DNA from 2 places in the Paenibacillus sp. OAS669 genome. Region 2 is predicted to be linked to the other one. Evidence: predicted binding sites of a transcription regulator. Region 2 holds the regulator's gene; the other holds the start of a gene.
What was found. Region 2 encodes LexA, which represses DNA repair genes until DNA is damaged. Its sites were predicted from a motif close to CGAACATATGTTCG; they were not measured.

Region 1 (3,494 bases), on a different contig from region 2:
ATCATTGCCGTAGGAACCGAATTGCTGCTCGGCCAGATCCTTAATACGAATGCCCAATTTTTGTCCCGCGCATGTGCTGATCTTGGGGTAAGCGTCTATTTTCAAACGGTCGTAGGAGACAATGAGAGCCGTTTGACCGAAGCGATTCGAATCGCCTCCAGCCGAGCTGATCTGGTCATTTGTACCGGCGGATTAGGTCCGACGCAGGATGATTTGACAAAGGACGTGTTAGCGGCCTATGCAGGACAGAAATTACATATCCACCAACCGTCGATGGATAAGATCGAGGCATTCTTCCGAAATCGCGGCGCCCATATGGTAGAGAGCAACAAGCGCCAGGCCTTGATGCTTGAAGGCAGTGATCCGCTTCCTAACGATACTGGTATGGCGGTCGGTGTGGCTCTGACTCACGAACAGACGCATTTTATTCTTTTACCCGGTCCGCCCAAAGAAATGAAACCCATGTTTGAACGCTACGCCTCTGTTTGGATTTCCGCCAAGATGGGGGAGGTTCGGCCGTTATATTCGCGAATGCTTAAGTTTGCGGGCATTGGCGAATCGCTGCTGGAGCACGAACTGATCGACTTGATTCAGGGCCAAACGGATCCGACCATCGCCACCTATGCCAAGGAAGGTGAAGTGGCGGTTCGCTTGACGACAAGAGCCTCATCCGAGGCGGAGGCGGAGAACGCATTGGCACCCGTTGAATCAGAAATTCGAAGCAGATTAGGTCAGCATATTTATGCGAATGAGGATATCCCCCTCGAAGAAGAGATCATTCGCCTTATGCAAAATAAACAGCTGAAATTGGCCGTTGCGGAAAGCTGCACTGGCGGACTCGTCAGCGATCTTCTAACGGCTGTTTCGGGCAGTTCTGCGGTGTTTCAAGGCGGCATAGTCGTTTACACCAACGAGTGGAAGAACAGGCTCCTGAGCGTCCCTCTGGACGTTCTGGAAGGCACAGGCGCCCCCGGGGCGATCAGCGACGTTACGGCCCGGCTATTGGCCGAAAACCTGCTTAAGCAGTCGGATACGGATTATGCCATTGCCATTACGGGAGTAGCGGGTCCGGGAGAGTCCGAAGGCAAGCCGGTTGGCCTCGTTTATATTGGCGTTGCGCAAAAGCGGGGAGAGACCATCGTCAAGCAGCTCCAGCTTGCTGGAAACCGAGAATTGATTAAGCTTCGCGCGGCCAAAAGCGCGCTGTATCAGCTGTGGAAGCTTCTATAAAAGCTTCGGGATGGTTATAAAAATAGTGCTTGTAATTTATTCGTAAGTTGTAATATAATAGGTTTAACGGAAGAACCGTAACAATGCATATATCTTGTTGCGGTTTTTATTTTGACTATCAATCGAATGTATGTTCGCAAAAAATGCTTGGCAATAGAGTGAAAACAAGTTATCATGGAAGTAATTATAAGAGAGAAAAGGAAGTGACCGTTGTGTCAGATCGTCGCGCAGCATTGGAGAATGCACTCCGTCAAATCGAAAAGCAGTTTGGTAAAGGCTCTATCATGAAACTGGGTGAATCCACCCATATGCAAGTTGAAACTATCCCAAGCGGTTCGTTGGCTCTCGATATCGCCCTTGGTATCGGCGGCTTTCCGCGCGGTAGAATTATAGAAGTATACGGACCGGAATCCTCCGGTAAAACGACAGTAGCCCTTCATGCGATTGCTGAAGTGCAAAAGGCCGGCGGACAAGCTGCCTTCATCGATGCGGAGCACGCGTTGGATCCACTGTATGCAAGCAAGCTGGGAATCAATATCGATGATTTACTCCTGTCACAGCCGGATACGGGAGAGCAAGCGTTGGAAATCGCCGAAGCTCTCGTTCGAAGCGGCGCTGTCGATATTATCGTCATCGACTCCGTTGCAGCACTGGTGCCGAAGGCAGAGATCGAAGGCGAGATGGGAGATTCCCATGTCGGTTTGCAGGCAAGACTTATGTCTCAGGCATTGCGTAAGCTGTCGGGTGCTATTAACAAATCCAAGGTTATTGCCATCTTCATTAACCAGCTTCGTGAAAAGGTAGGGGTAATGTTCGGAAATCCGGAAACAACGCCGGGCGGACGCGCATTGAAGTTCTATTCCACAATTCGGCTGGATGTTCGCCGCGTAGAGACAATCAAGCAAGGCAATGACATGGTGGGTAACCGTACCCGGATTAAAGTCGTTAAGAATAAAGTGGCACCTCCATTCAAGCAAGCGGATATTGATATTATGTACGGAGAGGGCATTTCCAAAGAAGGCAGCATTATTGATATCGGAAGCGAAATGGACATTATCCAGAAGAGCGGCGCATGGTATTCTTTCAACAACGATCGACTCGGTCAGGGCCGTGAGAATGCTAAGCAATTCCTGAAAGAAAATCCGCAAATTGCTGATACCATCGAGAAGAAGATTCGCGAGAACAGCAATCTGATCATTGCCAACGGTTCTGATCTTCATGACCAAGACGAGGAAGAGGACGATCTGCTGGCATTTGAAGAATAAATCGGAGTGACTATAGTGCAAGGCACCTTTACTTCAAGTATAAGGTGCCTTTTCTACCATATAGGAACAGCTACGAAAGGTCCAGAATAGAGGCTACTATTTCTTAACATGTTAGCACTTATCGATTGTATGCTTCCCCATAAAGTACCTGAATCAGCTTCGGTTCGAGGTCCCCGCTTTATGAGGTTATTTTATGTTTGAGGTGTTTAGGATTGGATAAAGAAACCGAAGAAGGGATGCACAGCGGGACGATTACCAAGGTAGAGCGGCAAAAACGGGTCAAGGACAGATATAACCTGTATATCGATGAACAGTATACGTTCTCGGTTCACGAGGATATATTGATTAAGTATAGGCTTGTCAAGGGCTCGGTTATCAGTGTCGAGGAGTTCAAGGCGATACTGTATGCCCAAGAGAAGCAGCAAGCCTATCTTTACGCCATTCGGCTCTTATCGTCCCGTCTTCGTTCCGAGCATGAGCTTGCAGCACGTCTTAAGCAAAAAGGATATGAACCTGCGATTAGAACGATCACCATTGAAAGGCTCAGGCAGGAACGGTATGTTGACGACGGATTGTTCGCCGAGCAGCTCACGATGCAGCGGATTCGTTCCCAGAAGAAGGGGCGCAATTGGGTCAAGCAAGAGCTGCAGCATAAGGGTCTCCAGCCGGAGCATATTGTGCATGCGCTCGGCCAGGTTGATGAAGAGACAGAGTATCGCCACGCTTTTGATCTCGCCTATAAAAAATATCGCATGGAATTTGCGAAGGATTCCTTGAAAGCCAGGCGCAAGGCTATGGGGTTTTTGGCGAGAAGAGGCTATTCATCAAGTCTGGTATCGAGAGTGATGCGAGACCTGGTCAAAGCATTTGGAGCTGCGAATGCTGATGAATTGGAATTTGGTGTTGAAGAATTTGAAGACTATTAATGGCATTATCAGGACTCAGACGGCTTGATATACCTGTATTGGATGAATGTACTTCAGGGTTCAATGAATCATT
Region 2 (3,494 bases):
GGAAAATAAATAAACCTAAGACCATATAGCTCCCGCCGGTCACCCAATACAAACTATCGTTCTGGTAGTTATTGCGAAAAGCGATAAAGCAGAAAATGCCGACGCAAACCAGCAGTAAAGGCATGAACCAGCTTCTCCCGCGTAACGTAACCGCTCCGTCCGAGGAGGATTCGCTCAATAATGGCTTGCCCTGCTTGGCCCGGGCCTTATTGACCTTCTTAGAGTTCTTAAGAACCATCCGTTCCCATTTACGAGACATATCTCAATCTCCTTATAAAAGTACTGTATGAATACGCCAAAAAGTTGGAGTACCCGGAGCATCTAGAAGGCAGATACTACCAAATCATCCAACATAGGAATCATCTATTCAGTTAGCGAAACATGAGCAAGTGCGATATATCCCGGTGTATAAACCGGATCTTGTATTATCGTCATACCCAAGACTTGCTTGGAAAATGCCATATTGCTCTGCTCCACTGCCCCAAACTGCATGAAATGAAGTCCCCCTAATTATTGCTTGTTGTCATCATCAACGAATTTGATGTTCTCCAGCTGGTTGCGCAAATTGCTCTTAAATGCGTTAATATAACGCTTTCTAAGTTCGTTGCGTTCTTCGAGCTCTTCGTCTGTCAGCCCCACTGATTTCGCTTTGCGTGCCAACTCATTAATCCGTTTAATGTACTGATCGTGTTCCATTTCGTTCATTGTAATCCTCCTGGTCATGTCAGGCTTGATTCAGGCGCATTCCGGCTCTTTCTCAAGCACAGCTAAAAATGCATCAAATTATACTTTGACATTACAGGATTCGATTGTCAAGTGCAGTCGAAACAGAAGTGAGAACAACAAGGCTTAAGGCAGAACCAGGACTTGACCTACTTGAAGTACATTAGACTTCAAATCATTCACTTTCTTCACTTCGTACATATAGTCACGGACATTGCGTCCCTTTCCTGCGTACTTGCTCGCAATTCCCCATAGCGTATCTCCTTTGACGACTTCGACGGTTTGCTCCAGATGGCTTCCGGTGTCAGCCGCAAATGCGTCCGAATTCCCGCCAATAAAGGAAAGGCAAATGCTGGCTATCAGGATCACTATCGCAACGACAAACAGCCCTCTCATTCTCCTCTTGGTACCGTTGGGATTTTCCCCTCTCCGTCTGTTTCCTTGCACCGAGACTACCGAGTTTGTAAGTAATTGTTCATTCATATACATGATCACGACCCCCAAACATTTGTTCTGTTTTTCATAATAACGCGAACATTTGTTTGTGTCAATGCTTTTTTTCGAACTTATGTTTGTACGAACTCCGGTTCTGTGATATAATTTGGTTAATTATTACCAATACTGGAGTGATACTTGATGAGCAAACTATCCAATCGGCAGCTGGCGATATTGGAATTTATTAAGAACGAAGTGAAAGATAAAGGCTATCCTCCATCCGTACGTGAAATTGGAGAAGCCGTTGGACTAGCCTCCAGTTCGACTGTTCACGGACATTTGGAGCGTTTGGAGAAGAAGGGTCTGATCCGCAGAGACCCTACCAAGCCTCGTGCTATTGAAATTACGGACGGCTCATCGACGGAAGGAAGCCAATTCGCTCTTTCCGTTTCCAGGGTACCTTTGATCGGACGCGTAACAGCTGGTGTACCTATTACGGCTACGGAGAACATTGAAGACTACTTCCCTCTGCCTTCGCATTATGTCGGAGATCATAACGTGTTTATGCTCAGTGTAATTGGCGACAGTATGATCGAGGCAGGGATTCATAACGGGGACTACGTCATTGTTCGCCAGCAGCAATCGGCTAATAATGGAGATATCGTCGTTGCCATGACGGAGGATGACGAAGCCACGGTCAAGCGCTTCTTCAAGGAGAAGGATCATATCCGCCTTCAGCCGGAGAATTCCACCATGGAGCCCCTTCGACTCAAGCATGTGACCATTCTTGGCCGTGTTGTAGGCGTATTTCGCGACATTCACTAAGACGATTCCCAAGTATAACGGAAGGAAGCCAAGATGCAGGCGGCACCTGTACCTTGGCTTCTTTTATATTCCTTCTATTTATGCAAACGGCCTGTAACGAACCCGCCGATATGCCGTATAGCCTCCTCTCCTTCCGGCAAGATGCCTGCCAATTGCTGAAAAACGCACCACATCTGATCCCAAACCTCCAACGTGACATCAACCCCGGAAGCCCTTGCTTTGTCTGCCAATCGGGTACATTCGTCGAGCAGCACCTCTTGATCCCCTACTTGAATAAGTAAGGGAGGCAGCCCTTGAAGATTCTGGTTTAGTGGCGACATTAACAGTGGCTTTGGCGATAAGGAGCCCAAGTAATATTCCGCACATAACCTGGAGCTTTCCAGGCTACCTAGCGGGTCCGAGCTCGCATGGCTGATATAGGATTCACTATCAAAGTATAAGAAGTCCGTATGGGGCGATAGCAGGAAAGCTCCAGCCGGCAGCGGGTCCCCTGCATCACGTAAAGTCAATAATGTCATCAATGCCAGGCAGCCGCCGACAGAGTCTCCCCCAAGCATGATTTGCTCGCTGGGTATTCCCTGCTGCATCAGCCAACGGTAGGCTGCTAAACAATCTTCATTAGCCGCAGGATAACGATGCTCAGGAGCAAGACGGTACTCAATGACAAGCACTCGGGTACGGCTCTGTTCGGAAATTCGGGCCGCCAGATCCCTATGGGTATCGCATGAGCCCGAGATAAACGCGCCTCCATGAAAGTACAAAATGGCGTCATTACCATCTTCGGCCGCCTCTCCGGCCAAAACCCATTCCCCTTGGATATGGCCGACCATAACTCGTTCCGTCTTCACACCAGATAGCTTGGGCAGCGCTTGAACTGCCTCCCTTTCCTCCGAGCGAATTTGTTCTACGGTTTTTCGGGTAAAGGTAAACGATTGCCTGAGATGCTGCTTAATGGCCGCCAGAGTTTCCTTGCTGGATGATTTCATGTCATTTCCTCCCACATTTTAGTACTGAATATTCAGTATTAATAAATTAAAAAAATTACTGATGATCCTTATGGTAAGCTCCATGTGAAGACATGAAAATGGAAAGGAATAATTCATCAAACCGCTTCTTCTCAATATCAAAATAACGAATCCACGATTCCGAATAGCATAAATACGCGAACAGAGGGATAATCCCCGTAAAAAATTCCGCGATCCGTCTTTCGTCAGGATCATACGCTTGATCTGTCTCGGCAAGACCCATCCGGGATTGCTCAGCCTGGATCATCGTTTCCACTACTTTATAGATGACCGGCTGTTCGTTGGATTTCTTGAGCGAATCGATAAACATGATACGGATCACATCGGAATTTTGTACCGCAAACTCCCTATAAATCGTCTGCAGCCTGCTTTGCATAGTGTTTGCTTTAGAATCATGAGTATCGGTCTTCGCTATCTGAAGCAGCTCACGATATTCCCGGATGAAATCCTCGTACAACACTTCCAGTATTTGGTCTTTGCTATTAA

Region 1: a site for LexA is predicted at 1,354-1,367, ahead of recA (recombinase RecA). Genes of this name have one in related genera too.

What each region holds. Positions count from the first base shown of each region.
Region 1 is NZ_JADBDR010000017.1:169,839-173,332, forward strand. Features, by position in the region: gene GGC63_RS28965 (competence/damage-inducible protein A) at 1-1,230, shown strand, start outside; gene recA (recombinase RecA) at 1,443-2,495, shown strand; gene GGC63_RS28975 (RecX family transcriptional regulator) at 2,708-3,421, shown strand.
Region 2 is NZ_JADBDR010000002.1:115,372-118,865, reverse strand. Features, by position in the region: gene GGC63_RS05960 (hypothetical protein) at 1-259, opposite strand, end outside; gene GGC63_RS05955 (DUF896 domain-containing protein) at 511-696, opposite strand; gene GGC63_RS05950 (LysM peptidoglycan-binding domain-containing protein) at 850-1,212, opposite strand; gene lexA (transcriptional repressor LexA) at 1,360-1,983, shown strand; gene GGC63_RS05940 (alpha/beta hydrolase) at 2,058-2,969, opposite strand; gene GGC63_RS05935 (TetR/AcrR family transcriptional regulator) at 3,025-3,494, opposite strand, start outside.